Regions from separate parts of the Cupriavidus sp. FW305-F7 genome, predicted to be linked through region 3. Evidence: riboswitches for the same ligand, from Rfam matches in the RefSeq annotation. Region 3 holds a riboswitch; each other region holds the start of a gene.

Region 1 (9,947 bases), on a different contig from region 3:
CGCGGATATCGTCCTCATACACCGAGACCCGGAAGTACGACGAATCCAACGTGCGCTCGAAGGTCAAGTCCTTCGAGAACGACCGCTCTGGCCGCAGGTTGGGATCGATGTTGATCAGCGCGGTCCCGGTGATGCGGCCCTGGAACAGCTCGCTGACAGTCGGGTAGCGATAGGCCTGGCCCAGCGACAACCGGCCCAGCCAGTCCTGCCCGAAGGCCTTCTCCAGCGCCAGCTTGGGCGACCAGTTGGATTCGCTGCGCACCGGGTAGCCGATATCCGCGCCGGGCTGGCTGCGGCTGCCGTCATAGGCACGCCAGTGTTCGTAGCGCAAGCCGGGGATCAGCTTCCAGTCCTCGGCAAAGTACCAGGCGTCCTGCGCATACAGCGCCTGGGTCTCGGTCTTGCCGGCAAAGGCGTTGTTGAAGGCGGTGATGGTGGCCGCCTGCCAGTCCGAGGTGTTGTAGGTGGTGTTGCTCAGCCGGTAGTTGTCGTAGTGATAGCCGAACGTGACCCAGTGCCCGCCCTGCAGCTGCTGCGGGCGGTAGTCGGCCTTCAGGTCGAGCGTGCGCCAGCCGGTGCCGTCGCCATAGGTCACCGTGCCCGGCCCGCTGCCAACGGTGTTGGCGCTGCGGCTGATGTCCTTGCTGACGTCGAACAGCGACGCCACGCCCGAGAAATTCCAGCCGGTCTCGTTGCGCGTGCGCAGCGACAGGCCATAGAGCCAGCGCGCGTCCTCGCCATTGCTCGGGGCAAAGGCGTTGGCGGGAATCACATACTCGTAGCCGCCGATATTCACTGGACCGTTCGACACCACGTTGCCACTGGCATCGCGCAGGTAGCTGCCCGTGGCGCTGGAGCGGTCCTGTTGCCAGTAGGCGGCAGTGAACTGCGCCTGCAGGGTATTGGTGATGTCGTAGCCAAGCTTGAGCTTGAGCTGGTCCTGCACGGTATGCGTGACGCCCTCGCTGTTCACGCCCATCACCACGCGGTCGCGGCCGGTCTGGTCCTGGTCGAAGTGGGCGCCGGTGACCGGCTTGTCGGCGGAAGTGGCACGGGCCGTGGAGCGCGCCGCGGTATAGAAGCTCAGCGGCTGGCTCTTGCTGTCCTGCCGGTCCACGCTGACCAGCCACGAGAACGGGCCGACGCGGTCGCCCACATAGGCGTTGGCGTGGACCCCGTTGAAGTTGTCGTGCGTGCCGTACAGGCTGAAGCGCTGCGTGAACAGCTGCACGCTGGCATCGCCCTCGAACTTCTCCGGCGTGCGCGTGGTGATCAGCACCGTCGCACCCAGCGAGTTGCCGGGATACAGCGCCGAATACGGGCCGTACAGCACACCCATGCGCTCGATCTCAGCGCTGTTGACCAGCGACCAGCGCGGCGGGAAGCTGAAGTCCGATCCCAGCAGGTTGGACAGCAGCAGGCCGTCCGCATAGACCAGCCCCCGCGCCGACTGGCGCGAACTGGTGCTGCGCACCGAGATGATCGAGTTCATATCGCCGATGAAGCGCTTGCGTACGGCGAGGTTGGGCGCGTATTTGAGGGCGTCTTCCGTGTTCACCACATTGAAGTCGGCCATGCGGCGGCTGCTGATGCCGTAGGCCGGCGAGGGCGTGTTGGGCGGTATGGCCGGCGTCTCGCCGCGCTCCGACTTGGCCGAGACCACCACCTCCTGCAGCGGCTCGAGCGCGTCCACCACCTGGGCGGCGGCGACGGCGGGGCCCATCAGTACCGCCGAAACGGCCAGTGCAATGCGATTTATCTTCACTGGAAAGCCTTGTTGTCGTCTTTTTTTTTGGCTCACTCCACCTGAGCGCAGCATACGGCGCTTCTCCCCGAGAGCGAGCGCTGACATTTTATGGGGCATGGGGACGCAGGCCGATGCGACATAGCGACGCGGGCGGCAGGCCGCCTAAGTGTTAACCCGCATATCCAACGTCGGACCTTGTCACTACATTGCCCCGATTGGCGTCAAGCCAATGTGATGCAGGGAGAGACTATCGCGGCGCCCGCCGCGCACAGCGCCGAAGGAGCAACCGCCCCGGAAACTCTCAGGCAAAAGGACCGGCATCACCAGTCAGTGCACTCTGAAGAATGCCGGACGCTATCGTCCGCCGGCATACCGAAGGAGCAAGCGTACCCCGCCCTGGCGGCCGGGTGTCGTGAATCTCTCAGGTCCAGAACAGAGGGGGCGTCCGCCACGCATATTGCGTCCGGGCTCCCACCATCGACGTTCCTGGAACCTGCAGATCATGAAATCAATCGCTGTCATCGGCGGTGGCATCACGGGTGTCACCACGGCCTACGCGCTGGCCCGGCGCGGATTCTCCGTCACGCTGTTCGAGCGGCACCGCTATGCCGCCATGGAGACCTCGTTCGCCAACGGCGGCCAGTTGTCGGCCTCCAACGCCGAGGTCTGGACCCACTGGTCGACCATCGTCAAGGGCATGAAATGGATGCTGCGCAACGACGCCCCGCTGCTACTCAATCCCCGGCCCAGCTGGCACAAGCTGTCCTGGTTCGCCGAGTTCATCGCCGCGATCCCCCACTACCGCCGTAACACCATCGAGACCGCGCGCCTGGCCATCGCCGCGCGTGAGCACCTGTTCGACTGGGCGGCGCAGGAAGGCATCGATTTCGACCTGAAGAAGGAAGGCATCCTCCATATCTACCGCGACAAGGCCGGCTTCGACCATGCCGGCCGGGTCTCAGCGCTGCTGGCGCAGGGCGGGCTGGAGCGCCGCGCCGTGACGCCCGAGGAGATGCGCGCGATCGAGCCGACGCTGGCCGGGTCCTACTATGGCGGCTATTTCACCGAGAGCGATTCCACCGGCGACATCCACAAGTTCACCAGCGGCCTGGCCGCGGCCATCGATCGGCTAGGCGTGCGCTGCCTGTACGGCCAGGACGTGCGGGCGGTGAAGACCGACGGCAGGCGCGCCACCGTGACCGTTCAGGACGGCGCCGACACGGCCAGCTCCACCTTCGACGGCGCCGTGATCTGCGCCGGCACCGCCAGCCGCGCACTGGCTGCGGGGCTGGGCGACCGCGTCAACATCTATCCGGTCAAGGGCTATTCGATCACGGTCAACCTGACCGATGAAGCCAGCCGCGCCGCGGCACCGGTGGTGAGCCTGCTCGACGACGAAACCAAGCTGGTCACCAGCCGCCTGGGCGACGACCGCTTCCGCGTGGCCGGCACTGCCGAGTTCAATGGCTACAACCGCGATATCCGCGCCGACCGCATCCGCCCGCTGGTGGAATGGGTGCAGCAGTGCTTCCCCGGCGTCAGCACGCGCAGCGTGGTGCCTTGGGCCGGGCTGCGGCCGATGATGCCGGATATGCTGCCGCGTGTGGGGCGCGGGCGGACGGCATGCATCTTCTACAACACCGGGCACGGGCACCTGGGGTGGACCTTGTCGGCGGTGACTGCGGATATGGTGGCGGGGATTGTCTACCAGCATCTCGGCGCGAAGCTGGCAGTCGCGCCGGGTGCGTCGCTGGCATTGGCCAAGGCCTGAGCCTGAACTTGCAGATGTTTTCCCCCCTCTCCCATTTAGGGGAGAGGGGAGAGAACTAGGGGCATGGACGGGTTTCGCCTCATTCGGGTCCGCGCCCCAAACTCCCCACAATCCCCTTGCGGAAAGTCAGCACGCACACGATGAAGATGATGCCCGTCACCATCGACACCGATTCACCGAACCCGTTGAACCAGTCGATGCCCGTCACCGCCGCAAGGTAGCCGCCCAGTTCGCCAAGCTTGTTCTCCAGCGCGATCACAACAAACGCGCCGATAATCGGCCCGGTGAGCGTGCCGAGGCCCCCCAGCAGCGTCATCAAGATCACCATGCCGGACATCGACCAGTGCACGTCGCTGAGCGTCTCGAAGCCCAGCACCAGTGCCTTGACCGAGCCGGCCAGCCCCGACAGCGCCGCCGACAGCACGAAGGCGGTCAGCTTGAAGTGGTCGACGTCATAGCCAAGCGACACCGCGCGCGGCTCGTTCTCCTTGATCGCCTTCAGGATCTGCCCGAACGGCGAATGCACCGTGCGCACGATCAGCGCAAAGGCGGCCACGATGATCGCCAGCGCCACGTAGTACAGCGTCAGGTCGTCCGACAGCGGCAGCACCCCGAACAGCTTGCCGCGCGGGATGCCCTGCAGGCCGTCCTCGCCGCCGGTGAACGGCGCTTGCAGGCAGATAAAGAACAGCATCTGCGCCAGCGCCAGCGTGATCATCGAGAAGTAGATGCCCTGCCGGCGGATGGCCAGCGAGCCCACCACGTAGCCGATCAGCGCGCCCGCAGCGGTGCCCAGGATCAGGCCGATTTCCGGGGTCACGCCCCAGACCTTCAAGGCATGGCCGGCGGCATAGCCAGCGCCGCCGAAGAAGGCCGCATGGCCGAACGACAGCAGCCCGGTATAGCCGATCAGCAGGTTGAAGGCGCACGCAAACAGCGCGAAGCACAGCACCTTGAGCACGAACACCGGATACGCACCGGCCAGTGGCGCGGCCAGCAGGCACGCCAGCACCACGCCGTATATCACCTGCTTTGGCAGGCGCCCCGCCACCTGCTGCTGCCGTACGCCGATTGCGGCGATAGATTGTCCGCTCATCACTTCTCCTTTCCGAACAGCCCTGCCGGGCGCAACAACAGCACCACCACCATGATGACGAAGACAACGGTGGAAGATGCTTCCGGGTACAACACCTTGGCCAGCCCTTCGATCACGCCCAGCCCCAAGCCGGTCAGGATCGCACCCATGATCGAGCCCATGCCGCCGATCACCACCACCGCGAACACGACGATGATTAGGTTCTGGCCCATCAGCGGCGATACCTGCATGACCGGCGCGGCCAGCACCCCGGCAAACGCGGCCAGCGCCACGCCGAAGCCATAGGTCAGCGTCACCATCCGCGGCACGTTGACGCCGAACGCCTCGACCACCTTGGCGTTCTCGGTGCCAGCGCGCAGGTAGGCGCCCAGCCTGGTCTTCTCGATCACGTACCACGTCGACAGGCAGACCGCCAGCGATGCCCCAACCACCCACACGCGGTAATTGGGCAAGCGCATGAAGCCGAGGTCGGAGGCGCCCTGCAGCGCCTCGGGCGGTCCATAGGGCAGCCCGGACACGCCATAAACCGAGCGGAAGATGCCTTCGACCACCAGCGTAATGCCCAGCGTCAGCAGCAGGCCGTAGATATGGTCGAGCTTGTAGATCCAGCGCAGCATGGTCTTCTCGATCACCACGCCCAGCGCGGCCACCACCAGCGGCGACAGCAGCAGCATCGCCCAGTAGCTGAGCCCCGCATAGGTCATGCCGGCCCACGCCAGCACCGCGCCCAGCATGAAGAGCGCACCGTGCGCGAAGTTGATGACGCTCAGCAGCCCGAAGATCACCGCCAGGCCCAGGCTCAGCATGGCGTAGAAGGCGCCGTTGACGAGCCCGAGCAACAGCTGCGACAGCAGCGCCGGGAGCGGGATTTCAAACAGATTCATGAGTCGCTCCTTATACGCCCAGCAGTTCGTGCAGCACCGGCATCTTGGCCTGCAGCTCATTGGCCGCGAAGCGCTCGACGATGCTGCCGTGCTCCATCACGTAGAAGCGGTCCGCCAGCGGCGCGGCAAAGCGGAAATTCTGCTCCACCATCACCACCGTGTACCCCTTCTGCTTGAGCATCAGGATCATGCGCGCAAGCGCCTGCACGATCACCGGTGCCAATCCTTCCGAGATTTCATCGAGCAGCAGCAGGTTGGCGCCGGTGCGCAGGATGCGCCCGACCGCCAGCATCTGCTGCTCGCCGCCGGAAAGACGCGTGCCCTGGCTCTGGCGGCGCTCCTTCAGGTTCGGGAACATCTCGTAGATATCGGTCTCGCTCATGCCCTTGCTGGTGTCGGCGCCCTTCAGCACCGGCGGCAGCATCAGGTTCTCTTCGCATGAGAGGCTGGAGAAGATCGCCCGTTCTTCGGGGCAATAGCCAATGCCGTAGTGCGCGATCTTGTGCGTGGGCAGGCTGATGGTCTCGTGGCCATTGACCTTGATCGAGCCCTTGCGCGTGCCGGTCAGTCCCATGATCGCGCGCAGCGTGGTGGTGCGGCCAGCGCCGTTGCGGCCCAGCAGCGTGACCACTTCGCCGCGGTTCACGGTGAGGTCAACGCCATGCAGGATGTGCGATTCGCCGTACCAGGCGTGCAGGTCCCTGATCTCGAGCGCGGGTGTGTTGGATGTCGTCATCTCATTGGTCTCCCGTCTCAGTGCGCGCCCTGCAGGTCCGCGTCGACGGTGCCCATGTAGGCCTCCATCACGCGCGGATCCTTCGAGACTTCCGCATACGGCCCTTCGGCCAGGATCGCGCCACGCTGCAGCACGGTGATCTTGTCGGCGATCGACGAGACCACGCTCATGTTGTGCTCCACCATCAGGATGGTGCGGCCCGCCGAAACCTTCTTGATCAGCTGCGTGACGCGGTCCACGTCTTCGTGGCCCATGCCCTGCGTGGGTTCGTCGAGCAGCATCAGCTCGGGCTCCATTGCCAGCGTGGTGGCAATCTCCAGCGCGCGCTTGCGGCCGTATGGAAGGTTCACCGTCAGCGTCTGCGCGAACTCGGTCAGGCCGACCTGTTCGAGCAGCTCCATGGCGCGGTCATTGAGCACGTCCAGCGAGCGCTCGCTGCGCCAGAACTGGTACGCCGTGCCGAGCTGCCGCTGCAGCCCGATGCGCACGTTCTCCATCACCGTCAGGTGCGGAAATACCGCCGAGATCTGGAACGAACGGATCACGCCGCGCCGCGCGATCTGCGCGGGCTTTTCACGGGTGATGTCGATGCCGTTGAAAAGGATGGTGCCGGTGGTCGGCTCCAGGAACTTGGTGAGCAGGTTGAAGCAAGTCGTCTTGCCGGCGCCGTTGGGCCCGATCAAGGCATGGATCGACCCGCGGCGTACCCGCAGGTTGACGTCGCTCACCGCGGTAAAGCCGCGGAAGGCCTTGCCGAGGTTGCGGGTCTCTAGTATCAGGTCGTGGTGCATGGCCGTGACTCCGTGGCGCTGCCGTGGCAGTGGGGATGGCGCGGCATGCTCAGCCCGCCACGGGCAGCGCAGCGACCGCGTAGGCGTGGCGCAGCGTGCGCCCCAGCGCCGGGTCTTCCAGCTCGATCTCGAAGCGCTCGGCCGGGCGGATGCCGCCGATCGCGGGCAGTGTTCCGCACAGCATCGCAGAGCCTTCCCCGAACTCGCCGCCATGGCCGCAGAAGCGCTGCAGCAGGTCCGCCGGGGAGCGCATGGCGGTCACCGGGCCTTCCTGGTACAGCACGCGCTCGCCGTCGATGGTGGCGTAGGAGCGCAGCACCAGTTGGTCCCAGTGGCCTTCCACCTCGGAAAGGCGCCACAAGGCCGATGCACAGGGCTTCTCGCACATCTGCTTGGACACGGTGATGCCGTAGGTCTCGGCTTCGCGGTCGGTATGGTCCGAGGCAATGCCCACCAGGATGTCATCGCCGTCCCGGACCAGCAGGAACTCGGCTTCGCCGCTGCTGGCCTCGCCGCTGACCTGGATCTCCGGGGCCGGCCCCAGGCGTTGCGCAGCCACACGGTAGAACACCGGGGTATAGGGCGGGCGCTTGACGCCCAGTTCTTCCAGTTCCCGGATGTGGGCTTCCATGGCTTCGACGTCGCGGCCGGTCCAGCCCGCCACGATGAGCTGGTGGATGGTGACGGTGCGTTGCGACTTGCCCTGGCGGCTGTCGAGTTCAAAGGTAAGGGTCTTCATGATCGGTTGCTCTCTGCAATGGGGTGGAGCGCCGGCTGGAATGCCGACCTCGGTGAGGGATATGGGCTTACTTCCTGACCAGCGGGCAGGCGCTGGCGCTGAGCGGGCGGAACGCCTCGCTCGCGGGGATCACGGTCTTGATCTTGTAGTAGTCCCACGGCCGCTTCGACTCCTGCGGCCGCTTCACTTCGACCAGGTACATGTCGTGCACCATCAGGCCATCGGCGCGGATCGTGCCGTTCTTCGCGAAGAAGTCATTGACCGGGGTCTCTCGCATGCGCGCCAGCACGGCATCGCTGTCGTCGGTGCGCGCGGCCTGGATCGCTTTCAGATAGTGAGTGGTCGACGAGTACACGCCGGCATGCACAAGCGTTGGCATGCGTCCGGTCTTCTCGAAGAAGCGCTGCGACCAGGCGCGCGTGGCGTCGTCGCGATCCCAGTAGAACGATGTCGTCAGCGTCATGCCCTGCGCGGCTTGCAGCCCCAGGCTGTGGATGTCGCTGATAAACATGTGCAGCCCGGCCAGTTTCTGCTTGCCCGCGGTGTTGATGCCGAAGTCGGCAGCGGTCTTGATCGCATTGACCGTGTCGGCGCCTGCGTTGGCCAGCCCGATCACCTTTGCGCCCGAGGACTGTCCCTGCAGCAGGTAGGACGACAGGTCGGCGGAGTTGATCGGATGCCTGGCCTTGCCCTTCAGGGTGCCGCCGACACTGGACAGCGCCTCGGTGCCGTCCTTCTCCAGCGACGCGCCCAGGGCGTAGTCGACCGTCAGGAAGTACCAGCTGTTGTCGCCGCGCCGGGCCAGCGTCTTGACCGTGTTGGCGGCAAAGGCGTACGTATCGTACGAATACTGGATGGTGTAGGGCGAGCAGTCTTCATTGCTCAGGCGCGTGGTGCCGGCACCGCTGGCGATGACGATCTTGTGCTTGAGCTTTCCCAGGTTGGACACGGCCAGCGCGACCGAGGACGGCAGCGCGTCCTGGATCACGTCGACCTTCTGGTTGTCGAGCCAGCCGCGCGCCAGCGTGGCGGCGACGTCGGTCTTGTTCTGATGGTCGGCGCTGACCACCTGGATGGGGGCGCCCAGCACCTTGCCGCCGAAATCGTCCACGGCCATCTGCGCGGCCACCACCGAGCCCTTGCCGCCGATGTCGGAGAAGATCGACGACATGTCGGTCAGCACACCGATCTTGACCACGCCGTCGCTGATGGGGGCCGGGTCGACTGCGGAAGCAGTCGCCGCGAACAGGGTGGCGCAGGCCAGTACGGCGGCGCCGGTACGGATATCAGGCATTGTTGTCTCCACTGTAGTTATGGGTACTTCTGTAGTGCTGCGGGGGCTCAGCCCCGCTCGTGCCTCAATGCCGCCTCGATGCCCATGCCGATGGCCAGCAGCCTGCGGTCGGACAGGTGGCGCCCGAACAGCATCAGTCCCACCGGTGCGTCGCCCAGGCGATGGCACGGGACCGACAGCGCGCACAGGTCGAGCATGTTGGCGATGGCCGGGTTGCGCAGCAGCAGCCGGTTGGTGCTGAAGAAGGCTTCGTCGTCGTCCAGGTTCGCGATGCGCGGCGCCACGACCGGCACGGTGGGCAGGACCACGGCGTCGAAGCCCGCCAGCTCGGCATCGGCCTGCCGGCACAGCTCGCCCCTGCGCTGCAGCATGCGCAGGTAGTCGGCGGCACGCTGCCCGTCAGCCAGCCGGATGCGCGACAGCACGCGCGGGTCATAGCGATCGGCCTGCTCAGCCAGCAAGCTGCCGTGCCAGGCACTGGCTTCCGCTGCGACCAGGCCGCCGTTCGCGCCGATGCCGGCCAGCTGGTCCCAGCTGTCGAAGCTCACGTCCTGCAGCAGCGCGCCCGCCGCGGACAGCCGGCGCAGCGTGCGGCTGAAGACCTCGGCCACCTCGTCCGACATGCCTTCCAGCACCAGCCCGCTGGGCACCGCCAGGCGCAGCCCGGCCAGCGGCGCCGGCCCCGCGGGCGGCGCCTCGCCTGCCATCACGGCATCAATGGCGGCGCAGCACGCCACGGTGTTGGCCAGGCAGCCCACCGAGTCATAGCTGGGCGACAGCGGCACCGTGCCCTGCAGCGGCACGCGCCGCGCCGTGGGCTTGAAGCCAGCGATGCCGCACAATGCCGCCGGGATCCGGCACGAACCGCCGGTGTCCGAGCCGATCGCCG
Region 2 (9,947 bases), on a different contig from region 3:
AAGAAGGAAAACCAGAGTGGAGGCTTGCTCAGAGGTTATTTCATGATCGTGACACTATACTAGGCACGCTGGTGGCCGACAACAGGCAGGACGCGTATCGACCCGGCAAGTGGACCCGCGCTATGTGCGCGACAACTTTGGCCATACCTCGATCGCCACCACCAGTGCGTACCTGCACAGCGAAGAGGGTGCGCGGCACCAAGCGACCCAGGAGCAGCATCGGATCAGGTGGACAAGCAACAAGTGAAGCTCGCAATCGCTGGCCAAGCGCGCGCTACGGCTTCGCCGGCAAACCGATAGATCCAGCGGTGCAAGCGATCGGAAAGCGGCAAAAGCGATTCCCTCAAGCCATTCTGAAGAACTCTGCGCCCAAGGTGCCGCTCAAGATCGGCATCTTCGAGGATCTCCTCCCGCATGCCCATAAGCTTGCCCTCACGGAGGCCGAATTGCGCGAGGCGATCAAGACCTGGTGCCGCGGCGCCCGCTACTGGGCCTGCCTCATCGAAGGCGCATCGCGGATGGATCTGGCCGGCCAGCAGGCGGGGCAGGTTCGCCCGGAGGATGCAAAACCGGCGCAGCAACTGCAAGCAAGGCGTTCGCCGGGGGCACCATCCCAATCGGCGAAGGCGTCGCACCCCATTGATGCGGCTCGATAGGTTGAAGTTTTGGCATGGACAGCCGCGGCTCAGCGAAGGCGCACAGCAATCCCTCTCCGCGCCACGGCACCTGGGAGCGCTCTTATCCCACGCCGCCAGTTCGCCGGTCTTGGACGCATGGGTCGCAGCCTCTTCGAGCCAAGGTGCATGCGCCTTGGGCACGACCAGCATCAGCACACACAGGGCGTGCTCGAGATTGACGCCCTTGCCGTTCTCCAGCTTGGACAGCATGCCGATGGAGACCCCGCAATGCCTCGCCGCTTGGTCAATGGGCACCCCTTCCCCTGCGCGGGTGGCTCGAATGCGGTCGCCCAGTTGGTGAATGCTGCGAATCGTCGCGCGCGACGGTGGCGTCGGATCAGGTAGTGGTCGCGCCATGGAGCCCCTCCCGTGAACAAGGCAAGCCAGCGTGGAGGCGGCGGGCCAGATGATTTCATGATCGTGAAATAATCAATCGAAGATGGATTGGCTGCTTTCTATGCCGGCATTGCCCTAAATGCTTCGAGGCGGTGTGCCCCGTAAGGTCGGGCAACTGCGATCGGCTCGGAGACTTGCCACGAATCTTCCATAAGATCAGTACCTTACGGGCGGGATTCGAAGTCTAGGATGCAACGAGACGATTTTAATGCGGACTAATGCGAATTGACTAATTCATTATTTTTAGAGTGTCGATAAAAATGTCAATTCATTTTCCGCCACCTTTATGCGACAAGGGTTCCAGCTGGATACCCCGGTGACAAATTTATTTTCCGCTACGGCGGGCGACCGTCGTCGTGGTCAAGATGGCAATCCCGTGGGGCTTCTTGCTGCTGGTACCGGCCTTGGCAGCAGCGGGCGGTTCGGGCTTCGCCCTATCGAAAGGGCGATTGGGCCGGCTTGTGAATGCGAAGAAGCGGCGCATGCCTTTCATCGCTGCCAACGGACTTCTTATCCTGATTCCGTCTGCGATGTTCCTGGCTTCAAGGGCGAGAGCCAACGAATTTGATGCCGCCTTCTACGCTGTCCAGGTGCTGGAACTGGTCGCTGGACTTGTGAACATCACGCTGCTCAGCTTGAATTTGCGGGACGGACTCAAGCTGAAGGGGAGGCTGCGCTTGTTACTGCCGGAGCAAAGCCGTCCCCAATAACTTGCTTTGTTGCCGGTGACGTCGCCCGTTGGGTCCCGCAATTCGCCGGGACGCTGATGGCCTGCGTCAGGAAACGGACAAGATCCGAGTCACTGTCGTCTGCCCGGGTGTTGTCGAATCCGAATTGGCGAACTCGATCACCGATGACAATGCGCGCGCAGCCATGCAAACATTCCGCCGAATCGCCATTAAGCCTGAGGCGATTGCTCGGGCCATCGCGTACGCGGTGGAACAGCTTGCCGATGTCGACGTCAGCGAGATCATCGTGCGCCCCACGGCCAGCCCGTACTGAAGCCGATCCGCATGACGCGTGCCGGTACGGCACTGGAGCAACACCGGTGGAGAAGCTCGATCCGGACGTTGGCAAGACCAAACGCTATCCACACCCGGGCGTGAGTCGGCAAAGCGCTGACATCAGCAACGTGCCCTTCAGGACTAGTGGCGCGGACAGTCGCGGTCGACTACGCTCGCGATCATCGAGGCAGTCGCACCCGACAATGTCCAACCGAGATGCCCGTGGCCGGTGTTGTAAAACACGCGTGCATGCCGGCCACGGCCGACGCGCGGCATCATGTCAGGCATCATCGGGCGCAAGCCAGCCCACGGCACCACACGCGAAGTACCGATAGCGAAGTTACGGCGTGTCCAGGCGATCAAGGGTTCGATGCGGTCGGCGCGAATGTCGCGGTTGTAACCGTTAAATTCGGCCGTGCCGGCCACACGGAAACGCCCCGCTCCCAGGCGGCTTGTCACGATCTTCGCGCTCTCATCCAGCAGGCTGACCCACGGCGCACCTTGCACACTGGCTTCGTCGTCCAAATGCACGGTGATCGAATAGCCCTTGACCGGATACACATTGATGCGATCCCCCACCATTTGCGCGATATGGCGGCTCCCGACACCGGCGCAGACAACCAGCGCGTCGGCGACGAGTTCCGTCCCAACGTCAGCGCGCGTGGTCGAGAGCTTATCGTCCAGTGTTGTCTGCAACAGGAGACGAACGCCTTGTTCGGTCATCTCGACGGCCTGCACGTCCACCCCATGCAGGAAGCACACATCGTATTTATGACAGGCCTGCGCGAGGCCGCGCGTGAACTTGTGAATATCGCCGGTGGCGTCTGACGCGGTGAAGTAGCCGCCGTAGTACTGGCCTTGCAGCGTTGGTTCGATCGTCTTGATTTCCTCCGGACTCACAGCATGACGCTCAAGTCCTCCGGCAACGAGGAGAGTGTTGGTCCTGCCTGCGGCCGCAAAGCTCGCTTTGTCGTGATAGATGTGCAGGATGCCGCGATGCTGCAGGTCAAAGTCGATCTGCTCACGCTCTGCCATCTCGAACAGATACTTGCGTGCCTCGATGGCCAACCGAGTGGTCTCGATCGTGTTGCGGCGGTAGCGGGGGATGCTCGCGACGAATTCTCCGAGCCACGAGTATTTATGCCACGATGGCTTGGGATTGAGCAACAGCGGGGCATCTTTCTGCAGCATCCATTTGATACCTTTGAGCAGCGTGCCAGAGCTGTTCCAGACTTCGGCATTGCTGGCGGAAAGCTGGCCACCATTGGCGAACGACGTTTCCATCGCCGGATACAATTGGCGGTCGACGACCGTGACCTGGTAGCCAAGTCTCGAGAGCGTATAAGCGGTAGTGACGCCGGAAATACCGGCGCCGACGATAACAATATGCGTCATGGCAGTCCCTGTGAAGTAAATTCGTGACCGGACGATCCGGCCGTTCACCCCATCTGTCTCGGGACCTGAGAGCTTAGGCGCCAACGGTGCCGGCGCCATCCCCTTCGGTGGGCATGCCTGGCATGCCACTCTCCAGATTTGCAGTAGACGTCACAGTCCTTTTGCCTGAGAGTTTCCGGGGTGGTTGCTCCGTCGGCGCTGGGCACGTGTCCTGCCCAGTCTCTCCTGCGACGTATCGTGGCCATCAACAACTAATGGCCACTTTTGCGTGCTGCTTGTTCAGCATAACCGATTGGTGTCGGTCATGACTCCTGGTTTTTGACAAGTAATCTCACGCTCCTTGTATCGGTCGACACCACGTTGAAAGCTGTATCTGTCCATACTTCACCAACATGCCGACCGATCAGATCTAAGGCCGTAAATTATCGATTGGCCTTAGCCAGCTGTATCGAGCGTTTCCGTACTTCGCAATGCTTAGTGCGAAATGGCTGCTGCTGCGTTGGCGCCGGTTTCTCGCTGGGCCACCATTCTTGTCCAGATCGATTGAGCACGCGGATCCGGGAAGAGTACCGAAAAAAGGAACACCAACATGAAGCCAAATGGAACGGTGACGAGCGCCGGATTACGCAAGGGGAATAGGGGCACCTCGAGCCCAATCAAGCTTGTCCGACGATCGCGGAGCGCATCGATGGTCGACTGTGCGCTCGCGATGGCGGCGCGCGCCTTTGATAGTTCAGCCCCAAGCTCATCACGGCCGGCTCCGGTCGATGCCGCCATCTTTACCGTCAGGTTCTCGATCTTCCTGGCGGCGGTGGCTTGCGTTCGTTCAGCCTGCGCTCTCTCGAGCAAGGGATACTGCATATTGGGCGACACCAGCACAAGCAGGACTGCTGCAAGTGTCCCCCCGACGACGCCGACGCAAACACCGACAGTGCTACACCGACGCCAGTACAGGGTAAGCAACAACGCTGGGAGATTGGCGGAAGCCGCAACGGCATACGCCAGACTTGAAAGATGCGCAACGTTCTGGCCCTTTGCCTGAATGCTCAGAACAATTGCCACGACACCAACGATTGCGGCGGCGGCCTTGGCTGCGATCACTTGCTCTCGTTCGGATACCTCACCACGACGGATTGCCCCGACGTAGATGTCATGGGCAAGGGCGGAGGCTGCGGCAAGCGTAAGCCCTGCCACCACGGCGACAATCGTTGCAAAGGCGACAGCCGCCACCCACCCGAGGAAGAGATTGCCAGCGAATGAGTTTGCCCCACCCCCAAGGAACTGAGCTAGCAGAGGTGCTGCGAGCGTGCCCCCTTTATCTGCGGCAAGGATTGTGCTGGGTCCGACATAGTAGGCGGCAGAAAAGCCAATCACGATAATCATGAGATGGCAGACGCCAATCCACAACATGGCCCACAAGACAGAAGAGCGCGCAGTCCTGGCATCCTTCACCGTGAAGAATCGCATCAGGATGTGAGGCAAGGCGGCCGTCCCAAGCGTAAGCGCCAAGCCCAGCGATACCTGTTCGACAGGGTTCTTCAAATAGAGGCCAGGCTCGAAGAACTTCCGCGCCAGCGAGGTCCCGTCCACTGCATCATTCTGATTCTGGAAAACCGCAGTCAAATGGTGGGCAACTTTTTGACTCGAAAGAACTTCATTGAAAAGAGAATTGACGTCGAACCCGAATGGATAGAGCGCAAGAATCACAATCAACGCGCAAGAAAACAGAAGCAGAATCGCCTTGATGATCTGTACATACGTCGTCGCCCTCATCCCGCCAAACAAGACGTAGACCAGCATCAGCAGCCCAACCATCACGACGGAGGCCTCATACTGGAATCCGACCAGCGCCTTGATGAGGGTTGCGCCGCCTACTATCTGCGGAATCAGGTAGAAGATCGCCACCACGATACTTGATAGCGCCGCGACAATCTTGGAAGCGCGGTAATTGTTGCGATAGGCAAGGACATCACCCAGTGTATAGCGGCCGAGATTCCGACATGGCTCCGCAATCAACAGCAGTACGGGAATGAACGCAACGAAGAAACCGATCAAATACAGGATGCCATCGTAGCCATATAGGGAAATCAACCCGGAGACGCCCAGGAAGGCGGCGGCCGAGAGATAGTCTCCCGCAATGGCCAGGCCATTCGCCCGGCCGGAGATTCCCCCACCCGTATAGAAATCGCGGGCGCTGGCATTCCGACGTGCCGCATACCAGGTTGCGATAAGCGTTAAACCGATGACCAACGCAAATGTGGCGAAGGTAAGGCCGCGAAACCTTGGCTCAATCAGTTCAGATGCAGCGCGGACTGAATTTGGCACGATCGTAAAAATCGCCATCACGATCCCCAATTTTAAAGTGGGCGATTTCAGAAAATTTCTCATTTCTTGCTCCCTACGGCGGTATCCTTACCGGATCCTTCGATCAGCTTGTCGAATTTACGCATTCTCCAAACGTAGATGGCAGCAATGAGGCCAGCGACCGGATACTGGGAAATGGCCAATATCATGCCGACGTTAACCGCCCCTACGATTCGTATCGAGAGCACGTCGCTCCAATAGGCCGCACCTAGCAAAAGTGCAAAATAGTAAATCGCGAAGGCAAGCAGCAATACAACAATCGTAAAACTGCGTCCACGAGATACGACGACGAACTCTCTAGATTCCGTCAACCATTCGCAATCGATCGGTCCATCTGCTACTTGTTGATATGACATTTCATTGTTCCCTTTTGCTTTCCCAAGCCTCGATGATCCGCGCATAGATATTTACGGCAGCGATAATCGAACTCACGTTGCAATACTCGTCCGTCTTGTGCGCCATGGATGGTTCGCCGGGACCGAGAATCACGGTGGGGACGGCCCCAAAAATTTCCCTGAGGACGGGACCATCCGTAAAGAATGAGACTGCGCGTCCGCCGTTTTGAGAGCCGGTGATCTGACTGACCATTCTGCTGACGTGTGCGATCCACGGACTCCTCATCTCCTGTCGCAGAGCGGGCACGTCGAGCTTCGCTCTAAGCGCTACACGGTCGCCAAGGTAAGCGCCGAGTTCGTCGAGCAACTTGTCATGCGGCATCCCACAAACCGTCCGTACATCGACCTCAAACAAAGCTTGGTCAGGCACCGAATTGACATTGAGACCGCCGGAGATCGTCCCTACGTTGAGCGTCGGGTGGCCAAGGAGGTCATCTTCCGGAGCATGGAAGTTGAATAGTCGAAGCTTGTGTATGGCATCGACAGCGTGATAAATCGCGTTGTCCCCGCGCTCCGGCATAGCGCCATGGGCCGTAATACCCTGCGCCTGGGCCCGAATCCACAAAGCCCCCTTGTGGCCGATCACGACCTCGTTGGCAGTTGGCTCACCCACCACCATGGCACCAACATTGAAAGCCGGCTGCGTAAGGGTCCGTAGAGCCTTGGCACCTTCACACCCCGTCTCCTCGCCGGCGGTCAAGACCAGGATAACCGCGGCATGCTGTCCGTTCGTTTCGCGATGCCGGAGTAAGGCGGCAATAAACGCCGCGATACCAGCCTTCATGTCTGACGACCCGCGACCATACAGCCTGTCGCCCTGAATCTCACCGGAAAGTGGCGACAGACTCCATGGCGCAGATCCAAACGGCACCGTGTCGAGATGCCCCGTGAAACACAGCTTTGGCCCTTCATTGGCTGAGCCAGTCCACGCCACCAGACTTTCTCTTCCGTCAGCTAGCGTATGGAACGTCGTCTGCAACCCTGCTTCCGCCAATAGTGCGCCGATCAGGCGAGCGAGCGCGCTTTCATTGCCGGGCGGATTCACAGTGTCGACCTTGACGAACTGCTGCGTGAGCGAAATGGCTAGCGATTCGGCAGACGCAATATCAATAAGTGGTGTGGACGGCATCATGCTCAAAGAATGGTTAGGCTAGATCCAAGGCTCGCTCAGCATATTGGCGGGCGCTCGCCAAGCGTTGCTCGGTGATTTGAGATGCTCGCGCACGGACGGTGCTCAGAATGTCGCTGGGCGCGGTCGCCGGGGACCCTGCGTCAAAGGGGGGTTGCGGGTCGTAGGCCATATAAAGTTGGAGTTCTTTCGCTAACCGCTCTCCACGGAGCAGTGAAGCCAAGACCAGGGAACCATCGATGCCCGATGTAACGCCACCCGCGCTGACATAGTTGCCGTCGATGACGACCCGTTCCTCGCTTGGCACGGCGCCATAGAGGGGCAGCACTTCCATCGCTGTCCAGTGCGTGGTCGCCCTGCGCCCATGCAACAAGCCAGCCGCGCCACAGAGCAGAGCGCCAGTACACACCGAGTAAACATATAGGGCGTGTTCAGCTTGCTGGCGGATAAAGGCGAGGACAGTCTCATCCGCCGCCGCTTCCTCCTGGCCATAGCCTCCCGGCACGAGCAGGACGTCAAGTTGCGGAGCCTCATCGAAGGAAGTATCTGCAACGAGCTGCATGCCTCGCATATCGCGAACAATTTCCTTGTTCTTCCACAGCGTGTGGAACGTGGAGTTCGGAATGCGCGACAAGGCCTCGAATGGGCCGGTGAAGTCACATTGATCCATGTTGGGGAAGATCAAACCGCCGATCTTCAGGTGCCGGTCCGCCGGAATCTTCTGCATCTCAATTTTCCTCTCGTGTGTTTGTACCGGTACAATAGTATGTTTGTACCGGGACAACTATAGGCGCTTTTTCGGGCTCGGCGCATCAGGGTTAACACGCTCCCATAGGGCTTGCGCTATGGTTCAGCCCGATGCTAAGGGGACGTATAATGAGTTCCTAAACTTTGGACCAGTACAAAAGCATGTTTGACCCAAGCCGATTTGCAGTCGGAGGAAGGAAGGCCGAAGACCTGTTTCGGACCATTGAGCGGGCCGTCTACGACAACAAACTTGCCGCAGGAGAGCAGCTGCCGACGGTGCGTGCCTTAGCCGAGTCGCTCGGTATCAACAAGAACACGGTGGCTACGGCCTACCGGATGCTGATTGAAAGTGGTGTCATCGTGACGGCAGGCAGACGCGGTACCGTGGTCGCGAAGCGGCATCTCGACGCACCAGTGCCCATTGCGCCGCCCTCCGTCACGGTCAGCGGTGTGGTTGCGGCACATGATGGCAATCCAGACCCGGCCTTCTTGCCCACGCGCGACGAGATTCTGAGTGCATTTGCAACCACCCCTTCTTCGCCACGGCTTTACGGAGAGCGGCGTAACGTTGCGGAACTGGTGGGTTGGGCGACTTCTTTTTTTGAGTCGGACTTCTCGACGGTTCACGGAATCTTTGTCTCAAGCGGCGCCTTGGACGCCATGGAGCGAGCGCTTCGTACCCACGTCAAACCTGGAGACAAGATCGCCGTTGAGACGCCCACCTATATGACGACGCTGGCCTTGGTGCGGTCGCTAGGCTTACGAGCTGTGCAGATGGAGATGGATGACGAGGGGATCCGGCCAGAAGCGTTGAGGAATGCACTGTCCTCTGATTGTCGCGCAGTGATTTTTTCCTCGCGCGCGCAAAACCCGACCGGCGCGGCAACGGGTTCCCGGCGTGCACGCGAGTTGCGGACCATTGCGCGTGGGCGTGACGAGGTGCTTTTCATTGACGACGACCATTCCAGTCTGCTGGAGCTGGCGCCATACGAGCCGTGGCACGCGGAGAGCGCTCGATGGCTCACGGTGCGCTCCTTCTCCAAGTTTCTGGGGCCGGATTTGCGCGTTTCAGTCACTTGCGGAGACCCTGTAACGCTTGCGAAGCTGGAGTACTCCCAAGCTACCAGCATGGGCTGGGTCAGTTCGCTGCTCCAACAGACAGCGCTCGCGCTGCTAAACGATCAGCGAGTGCAAGACCGAATCAGGCTCGCCGGGCAGGCTTATCGCGAGCGCTTCGTCACACTCAAGGAAGGCCTCCTGTCGATTGGGGTCGACGTCCCAGGCAAGGTCGGCCTCAATGTGTGGATTCCTTTGAAGGACGAGGCCATGGTGGCTCAATGGCTGTTGGCGAAGGGATGGATGGTACGCACGGGTAGTGACTTCGTCGTCGAAGGGCAATCGGGCATCCGAGTCACCAGCGCTCGACTGACCACGCAGCAAATTGGATCGTTTCTTTCGGATTTTCGCGAACTGGTGATCGCGTCAAGCACAACATTCTCGGCCTAGCCAGCCAGCTGTCCCCAGCAATTTCCGCGGGTCAGACCTGGACATCGAGATGGCTGGCATACGAATGCCAAGCCTGATCCCGGGGCATGACGGCACTGGGCTTGCGACGAAAGATATCGGGGTATCTAATTGGCTGCAGCAAGTTCGGGAGGAGGCTCCCATGGTGCGCTGCGCAAATTGCCGGTTCGAGAATGCCGATGGAGCGAAATTCTGCGAGCAATGCGGCGTAAGGCTGGCGCGAATTTGCGTGCGTTGCGGCAAAGAATTAACTGCGACCGCACGCTTCTGCAATGCATGCGGCACGCCCGTCGGTGAGTTGCCGCAGGAATCATCC
Region 3 (9,947 bases):
ACCGACTCGGCCTCGTGCTCCTCGTCGTTCATCGGGTGGATGGCGATGGGGTCGCCCATGCCGTGCTCGCTCCACAGCTTCTTGTCGAACAGCTTGGGGTTGTTGGCGATGACCGCGTTGGCTGCTTCCAGGATGCGCACGGTGGAGCGGTAGTTCTGCTCCAGCTTGATCACCTTCAGGTCCGGGAAATCGGTCTGCAGCCCGCGCAGGTTGTCCAGCGTGGCGCCGCGCCAGCCATAGATGGCCTGGTCGTCGTCGCCCACCGCGGTAAAGGCCGGCGCGCGCAGGTGCGAGCCACCCGCCAGCAGTTTCAGCAACTGGTACTGGCAGGCGTTGGTGTCCTGGTATTCGTCGACCAGAAAGTAGCGCAGGCGGTTCTGCCACTTGAGTTGCACGGCTTCATTGCGCGCGAACAGCTCGGCAGGCAGGCGGATCAGGTCGTCGAAATCCACCGCCTGGTAGGCGTGCAGCGTGGCCACGTAGTTGCGGTAGACCAGCGCGGCCTGGTGCTCGTCGGCATTGGCGGCCTGCGCGATCGCTGCCTCCGGATCGACCATGCCGTTCTTCCACAGCGAGATCGTGCCCTGTACGCCGCGGATCAGCTTCTTGTCGGTGGTGCCCAGCTGCTCCTGGATCAGGCCGAAGCAATCATCCGAATCCATGATCGAAAACTGCGGCTTCAGGCCCACGTGCTCGGCCTCCATGCGCAGGATTTGCACCCCGAGCGAGTGGAAGGTACAGACCGTCAGCTGCTTGAGCGGGATGCGCTTGCCCTCGCGCGTGGTCTTGCCCTCCATCAGCTTGCCGATACGCTCCTGCATCTCCTTGGCGGCCTTGTTGGTAAAGGTGACGGCGGCGATATGGCGCGGCTCGAAACCCTTGTCCTCGATCAGATGCGCGATCTTCTGCGTGATCACCCGGGTCTTGCCGGAGCCCGCCCCGGCCAGCACCAGGCAAGGGCCGTCCAGGTAGCGGACGGCTTCAGATTGGGCGGGGTTCAGGCCATGGGTCATGCGAGGGATGCGGTTGGAGGCGGGGAAATCAGCAGGAACAGCGGAAGGCCAGGCGGGACACGCCGGCACCCCAAAAACGGGCTCGGCGGCAAAGCTGACGATGTTAACACGCTGGCCGCGGCAGGTCAGTCAGCGCAAACCGCGTTGACAGGGCCGGTTGTGTCACTGGCGTAACACTTCGTAAAGGCCGGAGCCAATCGCGCAACGCAACGCTCTAACTGATATGTCCCCCCGGCCTGCGCGGCGGGGGTGACATGCTTGAATCATCACACCGGAGCCAATAATGAAAACCCTGCAGACTTTGACCAAGGTGACCCTGATCGGTGCGACCGTCGCGGCCTTTGCCGGTTGCGCGGACATGACCCCGAAGCAGCGTAATACCGCCATTGGCGCGGGCGCGGGTGCCGTGGGCGGCGCCATCCTCACCGAAGGCAGTGCGCTGGGTACGCTGGGTGGCGCGGCCGTGGGCGGCGTGATCGGTAACGTTGTCACCGACGACAAGAAGAAGTAAGCCAGACCCGCAGCGACAGGTACGGCAGGCTCCCTGGCCGGTTTGACAAAGGCCGGGGCCTCCCGTACATTGCGCGCATCCGACCGGGAGAGCGCGCATCGCCTGCGCCGCCGAAGGGGTATCACCCGAAAACTCTCAGGCACCACGGACCGATCGGATCGGCATGCAATATGCACACGATGCATGCCGCACTCTGGAGAGCGGCACCCGCCATTCGTGGCGAGCGTGCCCACCGAAGGGGCGCACGAGGATGGGGTCCTGCAGGATCCGCCTTGTAATCTCTCAGGTATCGAGGACAGAGGGGTCATCCGCCGCAGCGGATTGCTACGCCACATTCAGGCGCGGCGAGCGTTGCGGCGGATGGCCCTTTTTTGTTTTCGCCAACCGAGATTGCCCCCGAGGATTCCATGACGCTCCAGGCCACGCCCCTCAACGCCATCCACCGCGCCCTCGGCGCCCGCATGGTTGATTTCGGCGGCTGGGACATGCCGGTCAACTACGGCTCCCAGATCGAAGAACACAATGCCGTGCGCACCGACGCCGGCATGTTCGACGTGTCGCACATGTGCGTGGTCGACCTCACCGGCGCCAATACCCGCAGCTTCCTGCGCGGCCTGCTGGCCAACAATGTCGACAAGCTGCAGACCCCGGGCAAGGCGCTCTACTCCTGCATGCTGGATGAGAAAGGCGGCGTGATCGACGACCTGATCGTCTACTTTTTTGCCGAGGACCGCTTCCGCCTGGTCGTCAACGCCAGCACCGCGCTGGGCGACATCGAATGGATCCGCGCGCGCAATGCCGCCACCGGCAGCGATGTGACCATCACGCCGCGCCGTGAAGATGTTGCGCCTGCAGGCGTGCAGCCTCTGGCCATCGTCGCCGTGCAGGGGCCCAACGCCCGCACCACGGTGTGGAGCACCTTCCCCTCGACCCAGCCGTCGGACACGCTCAAGCCCTTCAACGCCGCCGTGGTCCAGGACCCGGCCATCGGCGAGATCATGGTGGCCCGCACCGGCTACACCGGCGAAGACGGCTTCGAGCTGGTGGTGCCGGCCGAAAACGTTGCCGCCGTCTGGGAAAAGCTGAACGCCGCCGGCGTGCGTCCGGCGGGCCTGGGCGCGCGCGACACCCTGCGCCTGGAAGCCGGCATGAACCTGTACGGCCAGGACATGGATATCAACACCTCGCCGCTGGATGCGGGCCTGGCCTGGACGGTGGACCTGCAGAGCGAGCGCGATTTCACCGGCAAGGCGGCACTGGGCGCGGCCGGTTCGCGCCAGCAATTCCTCGGGCTGATCCTGCGTGACAAAGGCGGCGTCCTGCGCGCCCACCAGAAAGTGATCACCCCGGCCGGTGACGGTGAAATCACCAGCGGCACCTTCAGCCCGTCGCTGTCGCAGTCCATCGCCTTTGCCCGCCTGCCGAAGGATGTCGCCGTGGGCGATACCGTGCAGGTGGAGATCCGCGACCGCAAACTCAACGCGACTGTGGTTAAACTGCCGTTTGTGCGTAATGGCAAGGCACTCGTGAGCTGAGGCTCATACCAACGGTCGCCCTCGCCTGCCGGCGCTTGCCGGGCAGGCATCACCCAACAAGAAACAGATCTGTATCCGGAGAACCTCCATGAATTTCCCCGCTGACCTCAAGTACACCGAGTCGCATGAGTGGGTACGCGTCGAAGCCGACGGCACGCTCACCATCGGCATCACCGACCACGCGCAGGACGCGCTGGGCGACATCGTCTTCCTGGAACTGCCCGAAGTGGGCAAGTCGGTCGGTGCCGGCGACGCGCTGGCAGTGGTCGAATCGGTAAAGGCCGCTTCTGACATCTACGCCCCGGTGGCCGGCGAAGTGATCGCCGTCAACGAGGCCGCCACGGCCGCGCCGGAAAGCGTCAATGCCGACGCCTTCGACGCGTGGCTGTTCAAGCTCAAGCCGGCCAACGGCGACGACGTCAACGGCCTGATGTCGGCCGACGCCTACAAGGCCAGCGTCGGCGCCTGACGCCGGCGGCGCCGGTCCAACGATGGACCGGCCACTGCAGACTGACGCGCGCCGTCCCGGCTGACCACCGGCCGGCGCGCACCCCACGAGGTTCTTGCCAATGAACGCCCCGCTTCCCATGAACGCCGCCCAAGTAACCCGGCCCACGCTGGCCGAACTGGAGGCGCGCGACGCCTTCGCCGCCCGCCATATCGGCCCCGATACTCCCGAACAGCAGCACATGCTGAAGGTGCTCGGCTATGACAACCGCGCCGCGCTGATCGACGCCGTCATCCCCGCCGCTATCCGCCGCCGCGACGGCATGCCGATGGGCGAGTTCACCGAGCCGCTGAGCGAGGAAGCCGCGCTGGCAAAGCTGCGCGGCCTGGCAGGCAGGAACAAGGTGCTGAAGAGCTTTATCGGCCAGGGCTACTACAACACCGTCACGCCCGGCGTCATCCTGCGCAATATCTTCGAGAACCCGGCCTGGTACACCGCCTACACGCCTTACCAGCCGGAAATCTCGCAGGGCCGCCTGGAAGCGATGCTGAACTTCCAGCAGATGGTCACCGACCTGACCGGCCTGGACATCGCCAATGCGTCGATGCTGGATGAAGGCACTGCCGCGGCCGAAGCCATGACACTGCTGCAGCGCGTGAACAAGCACGACTCGAACACCTTCTACGTGGCCGACGACGTGCTGCCGCAGACGCTGGAAGTGGTACGCACGCGCGCGCTGCCGATGGGCATCGAGGTCAAGGTCGGCCCCGCTGCCGAGGCCGCCGCGGCCAACGCCTTCGGCGTGCTGCTGCAGTACCCGGGCGTGAACGGCGACGTCAACGACTACGGCGCCATCGCCGATGCCGTGCACGCGGCCGGCGGCCTGGTGGTGGCTGCCGCCGACCTGCTGGCGCTGACGCTGATCGCCGCACCCGGCGAATGGGGTGCCGACGTGGCCGTGGGCAACTCGCAGCGCTTCGGCGTGCCGCTGGGCTTCGGCGGCCCGCACGCCGGCTATATGGCGGTGAAGGACGCCTTCAAGCGCTCGATGCCGGGCCGCCTGGTGGGCGTGACCATCGATGCGCAGGGCAACAAGGCCTATCGCCTGGCCCTGCAGACGCGCGAGCAGCATATCCGCCGCGAGAAGGCCACCTCGAACATCTGTACCGCGCAGGTGCTGCTGGCCGTGATGGCCTCGATGTATGCCGTCTACCACGGCCCGCAGGGCCTGAAGCGCATCGCGCAGCGCGTGCACCGCCTGACCGCGACGCTGGCCGCCGGCCTGCAGGCGCTGGGCTTCGCGCGCACCAACGCCAGCTTCTTTGACACGCTGACGCTGGAAACCGGCTTCAACACCGATGCGATCCATGCCGCGGCCACCGCGCGCGGCATCAACCTGCGCCATATCAGCGCCACGCGCGTCGGCATCTCGCTGGACGAGAGCGCCAGCCGCGCCGACGTGGTCGCGCTGTGGGAAGTGTTCACGCAAGGCAAGCCGCTGCCCGCCGAACTGGACTTCGACAAGCTCGAGGCCGTCGCGCAGGACGCCTTCCCGGCGGCACTGGCACGCGCCAGCGAATACCTGACCCACCCGGTCTTCAACACGCACCACGCCGAGCACGAGATGCTGCGCTACCTGCGCATGCTGGCCGACAAGGACCTGGCGCTGGACCGCACCATGATCCCGCTGGGCTCGTGCACGATGAAGCTGAACGCCACCAGCGAGATGATCCCGGTGACGTGGCCCGAGTTCAGCCAGATCCACCCGTTCGCGCCTCTGGACCAGACCGTGGGCTACCGCGAGATGATCGACCAGCTCGAGGCCATGCTGTGTGCCGCCACCGGCTACGCCGCGGTCAGCCTGCAGCCCAACGCCGGCTCGCAGGGCGAGTACGCGGGCCTGCTGATCATCCACGCCTACCACGCCAGCCGCGGCGAGAGCCATCGCGACATCTGCCTGATCCCGTCGTCGGCGCACGGCACCAACCCGGCGTCGGCGCAGATGGCCGGCATGAAGGTGGTGGTGGTGGCCTGCGATGAGGACGGCAACGTCGACCTGCAGGACCTGGCGAAGAAGGCCGAGCAGCACAGCAAGAACCTGGCGGCTATCATGATCACCTACCCGTCGACGCACGGCGTGTTCGAGCAGGGCGTGCAGCAGATCTGCGAGATCGTGCACCAGCACGGCGGCCAGGTTTATGTCGACGGCGCCAACATGAACGCGATGGTCGGCACCGCCGCGCCGGGCCAGTTCGGCGGCGACGTCTCCCACCTGAACCTGCACAAGACTTTTTGCATCCCGCACGGCGGCGGCGGCCCGGGCGTGGGCCCGGTCGCGGTCGGTGCGCACCTGGCGGACTTCCTGCCCAACCAGGACAGCGTCGGCTACCGCCGTGACGACCGCGGCATCGGCGGCGTGTCGGCGGCGCCGTTCGGCTCGGCCAGCATCCTGCCGATCTCGTGGATGTATATCGCAATGATGGGTTCGGCCGGCCTCACCGCCGCCACCGAGAACGCAATCCTGGCGGCCAACTACGTGGCCAAGCGCCTGGCGCCGTACTACCCGGTGCTGTACACCGGCCAGCACGACCTGGTCGCGCACGAGTGCATCCTGGACCTGCGCCCGCTGCAGAAGGACACCGGCATCAGCAATGAAGACGTGGCCAAGCGCCTGATGGACTACGGCTTCCACGCCCCGACCATGAGCTTCCCGGTGCCGGGCACGCTGATGATCGAGCCGACCGAGAGCGAGGCACTGCACGAGCTGGACCGCTTTATCGACGCGATGATCGCGATCCGCCAGGAAATCGGCCGCGTTGCCGACGGCACCTTCGACCGCGACGACAACCCGCTCAAGCACGCGCCGCACACCGCCGCGGTCGTGACCGCCGACGAGTGGACCCACAAGTACACGCGCGAGGAAGCCGCGTACCCGGTGGCATCGCTGCGCACGCAGAAGTACTGGCCCCCGGTCGGCCGTGCCGACAACGTGTACGGCGACCGCAACCTGTTCTGCGCCTGCGTGCCGGTCAGCGACTACGTGGTCGACTGAGCTTCGGACGGGCCGCCCGCGGCACTGGGCGCCCGCCAAAGCGCTATGCTCGATATGAAGGGCGCCGCGCCGTGCGGCGCCCGTTCTGAGCGAAGGCTGCAAAACGACAAGAGCCCTGCGCGGGCCATCGACATCCTGGAGACTTCCCGTGGCAGTCAGCGTTTTCGATCTGTTCAAGGTGGGTATCGGCCCGTCGAGCTCGCATACCGTGGGCCCGATGCGCGCGGCCCTGATGTTTGCGCAGGGGCTTGAGCGCGATGGCCTGCTGCCGCAGGTGGCCAGCGCGCGCGTGGAGTTGTACGGTTCGCTTGGCGCCACCGGCAAGGGCCACGGCACCGACAAGGGCGTGATCCTCGGCCTGATGGGCGAGGCGCCCGACACCATCGACCCCGATACGATCGACACGCGCCTGGCCGCGCTGCGCGCGAGCCGCGAGCTGTCCTTGCTGGGCAAGCATATTGTGCCCTTCGTCGAGAAGGAGCACATCGCCTTCTACCGGCGCGAGGCCATGGCCGAGCATCCCAACGGCATGAAGTTCCATGCCTTCGACGCCAGCGGTGCATCGCTGCGCGAGGCGCGCTACCTGTCGGTCGGCGGCGGCTTCGTCGTGACCGCGGGCGCACCCAATACACAGGTGCTCAATGCCGCGCAGCAGCTGCCGCACCCGTTCCGCAGCGGCAAGGACATGCTCGAGATGGCCAGCGCCAGCGGCAAGAGCATCGCGCGGCTGATGATGGAGAACGAGCTGACCTGGCGCAGCGAGGCGGAAGTCACCAGCGGCCTGCTGCATATCTGGGACGTGATGCAGGCGTGCGTCGCGCGCGGCTGCCGCACCGACGGCGAGCTGCCGGGGCCGTTCAGGGTCAAGCGCCGTGCGCCCGAGCTGTTCCGCAGCCTGACCGAGCGCGCCGAGCGCACGCTGTCGGACCCGCTCTCGGTGATGGACTGGGTCAACCTGTACGCCATTGCCGTCAATGAAGAGAACGCCGCCGGCGGGCGCGTGGTCACGGCACCTACCAACGGCGCGGCCGGCATCATCCCCGCGGTGCTGCACTACTACGACCGCTTCGTGCCGGGCGCCAACAAGCAAGGCGTGGTCGACTTCCTGCTGACCGCGGGTGCGATCGGGCTGCTGTACAAGCTCAATGCGTCGATCTCCGGCGCCGAGGTCGGCTGCCAGGGCGAAGTCGGCGTGGCCTGCTCGATGGCCGCCGGCGCGCTGGCGGCGGTACAGGGCGGCAGCCCGGCGCAGGTCGAGAACGCTGCCGAGATCGGCATGGAGCACAATCTCGGCCTTACCTGCGACCCCGTTGGCGGACTGGTGCAGATCCCATGCATCGAGCGCAACGCGATGGCCTCGGTCAAGGCGGTCAATGCAGCACGCATGGCGCTGCGCGGCGACGGCACCCACTATGTCTCGCTCGATTCGGTCATCAAGACCATGCGCGAGACCGGGGCCGACATGAAGACGAAGTACAAGGAGACGGCGCGGGGTGGGTTGGCGGTGAATATCGTGGAGTGCTGACAACCCCTGCTGCTAGTGCCCAACGGCATGGCGCGGCGTATCATGGCGGCGTTCCCCGATGGCAAAAGAAGAGGACCGCCATGCAGACCTTCCACCAGTTGTTCGACGAAACCTCGTCCACCTTCACCTACCTGCTGATCGATGCCGCCACGGGGGACGCGCTGCTGATCGACCCGGTCGACCACCAGCTCGAACGCGACATGGCGCTGCTGCAAGACACCGGCGCGCACCTCGCGTGGGTCGTCGAGACCCACGCCCATGCCGACCACATCACCTCGGCAGGCCACCTTGCGCTGCAGACCGGCGCGCACACGGCGGCGCCGTCCGGCTGCGATATCAAGCCCGCCCAGAAGCAGCTGATCGACGGCGACACTGTCGCCTTCGGCAAGCAGGTGCTGCGCGCCATCCATACGCCAGGGCATACCGCCGGCAGCATGAGCTACCTGTGGGAAGAGCCTACGCCCGACGGCATCGTACGCCGCGTCTTCACCGGTGATGCCCTGCTGATCGACGGCTGCGGCCGCACCGACTTCCAGTCGGGCGACGCCGGCACGCTCTACGACAGCCTGACCAGAAAGCTGTTTGCGCTGCCCGACGACACGCAGGTCTACCCGGCCCACGACTACAAGGGCCGCACCTCGTCCACCATCGGCCAGGAGCGCGCCCACAACAACCGCGTCGCCGGCCGCACGCGCGAAGAGTTCATCGAGATGATGCGCAACCTGAACCTGCCGCGCCCGAAGCTGATCGATGTCGCCGTGCCTGCCAACCAGCGCCTGGGCCTGCGCGACGGCGAAAGCGTGCCGCACGGCGCCTGAGGTTTTCCTAACGCTAGGAGTCTTTGCATGTCCACATACACCGCAGAGGTCCTGTGGCAACGCGACGGGCAGGATTTCGCCGGCAACCGCTACAGCCGCAGGCATGTGCTGCGCTTTGACGGCGGCGCGGAAGTCCCGGGATCGTCGTCGCCCCATGTGGTGCCATTGCCGATGTCGGATGCGAGCGCGGTCGATCCCGAGGAGATGTTCATCGCCTCGCTGTCCAGCTGCCACATGCTGTGGTTCCTGTCGCTGGCGGCGAAGCAGCGCTTCGTCGTCGACCGCTACCTCGATGCGGCCACTGGTGTGATGGCAAGGAACGCCGACGGGCAGATGGCGATGACCGTGGTAACGCTGCGCCCGCAGGTGACGTTTGGCGGCGAGCGCGAGCCCACGCGTGAAGAGCTCGATGCCCTGCACCACGCCGCGCATGACGCCTGCTTTATCGCCAACTCGGTCAGGACCGAGGTGCGCTGCGAACCGGTGTTCGCCGGCGCCTGAGCGCTTTGCCATGCCTGCCATCGTCCCGGCACCGGCGCCAGCGCGGCTGGTGTCGCCGCGGACTGGATCGGTCCGTCGCGGGGTGCTGCGCTGGCTCGGCGCGGGACTAGTCCTGCTTGCCGGAATCAGCATGCTGCAGGATCACTTCCTCTACTTCCCGGACAAGGCGTCGGTCGATGACATGGTCTCGCCCGGGCTGCGCGCCTGGCCGGGGCCGCAGGACTTTCGCGGACTGGTCGCGGAGCCGGCCGGCCCGGCGCGCGCCACCGCCATGGTCTTTCATGGCAATGCCGGGCACGCCGGGCATCGCGACTACTACGCCAGCGCGCTGACGAAGCTGGGCCTTCGCGTGATCCTGGCCGAGTACCCGGCCTACGGCCCTCGCACCGGCACGCTGGGTGAGCGCAGCTTCGTGGCAGACGCGGAACAATCCATCGCGCTGGCCCGGCGCCAGTTCGGCGGCCCGCTGCTGCTGATCGGCGAGTCGCTGGGCGCGGGCGTGGCCGCAGCGGCCGCGGCGCGCCAGCGCGAGAGCGTCGCCGGC

Evidence for each region. Region 3 has a riboswitch for glycine ahead of gcvT (glycine cleavage system aminomethyltransferase GcvT). Riboswitches for the same ligand answer to the same signal wherever they lie in the genome.
Region 1: another riboswitch for glycine. It lies ahead of AC3WL8_RS22520 (D-amino acid dehydrogenase); the one in region 3 lies ahead of gcvT (glycine cleavage system aminomethyltransferase GcvT).
Region 2: another riboswitch for glycine. It lies ahead of AC3WL8_RS23980 (D-amino acid dehydrogenase); the one in region 3 lies ahead of gcvT (glycine cleavage system aminomethyltransferase GcvT).

What each region holds. Positions count from the first base shown of each region.
Region 1 is NZ_JBYSYC010000025.1:21,698-31,644, reverse strand. Features, by position in the region: gene AC3WL8_RS22525 (TonB-dependent receptor) at 1-1,819, opposite strand, end outside; glycine riboswitch at 1,976-2,074, shown strand; glycine riboswitch at 2,075-2,193, shown strand; gene AC3WL8_RS22520 (D-amino acid dehydrogenase) at 2,205-3,518, shown strand; gene AC3WL8_RS22515 (branched-chain amino acid ABC transporter permease) at 3,598-4,614, opposite strand; gene AC3WL8_RS22510 (branched-chain amino acid ABC transporter permease) at 4,614-5,498, opposite strand; gene AC3WL8_RS22505 (ABC transporter ATP-binding protein) at 5,509-6,234, opposite strand; gene AC3WL8_RS22500 (ABC transporter ATP-binding protein) at 6,252-7,025, opposite strand; gene AC3WL8_RS22495 (DUF2848 domain-containing protein) at 7,075-7,764, opposite strand; gene AC3WL8_RS22490 (ABC transporter substrate-binding protein) at 7,832-9,058, opposite strand; gene AC3WL8_RS22485 (amidase) at 9,106-9,947, opposite strand, start outside.
Region 2 is NZ_JBYSYC010000028.1:8,418-18,364, reverse strand. Features, by position in the region: gene AC3WL8_RS23995 (ProQ/FinO family protein) at 309-656, shown strand; gene AC3WL8_RS23990 (hypothetical protein) at 1,439-1,783, shown strand; partial or broken gene AC3WL8_RS23985 (short-chain dehydrogenase) at 1,821-2,075, shown strand; gene AC3WL8_RS23980 (D-amino acid dehydrogenase) at 2,219-3,571, opposite strand; glycine riboswitch at 3,616-3,710, opposite strand; gene AC3WL8_RS23975 (solute symporter family protein) at 3,947-5,860, opposite strand; gene AC3WL8_RS23970 (DUF485 domain-containing protein) at 5,857-6,192, opposite strand; gene AC3WL8_RS23965 (M20 family metallopeptidase) at 6,194-7,363, opposite strand; gene AC3WL8_RS23960 (DJ-1/PfpI family protein) at 7,377-8,087, opposite strand; gene AC3WL8_RS23955 (aminotransferase class I/II-fold pyridoxal phosphate-dependent enzyme) at 8,270-9,613, shown strand; gene AC3WL8_RS23950 (adenylate/guanylate cyclase domain-containing protein) at 9,774-9,947, shown strand, end outside.
Region 3 is NZ_JBYSYC010000044.1:57,606-67,552, reverse strand. Features, by position in the region: gene AC3WL8_RS31335 (UvrD-helicase domain-containing protein) at 1-1,013, opposite strand, end outside; gene AC3WL8_RS31330 (YMGG-like glycine zipper-containing protein) at 1,297-1,524, shown strand; glycine riboswitch at 1,599-1,686, shown strand; glycine riboswitch at 1,708-1,833, shown strand; gene gcvT (glycine cleavage system aminomethyltransferase GcvT) at 1,932-3,059, shown strand; gene gcvH (glycine cleavage system protein GcvH) at 3,148-3,528, shown strand; gene gcvP (aminomethyl-transferring glycine dehydrogenase) at 3,629-6,559, shown strand; gene AC3WL8_RS31310 (L-serine ammonia-lyase) at 6,708-8,084, shown strand; gene AC3WL8_RS31305 (MBL fold metallo-hydrolase) at 8,165-8,902, shown strand; gene AC3WL8_RS31300 (OsmC family protein) at 8,930-9,403, shown strand; gene AC3WL8_RS31295 (alpha/beta hydrolase) at 9,414-9,947, shown strand, end outside.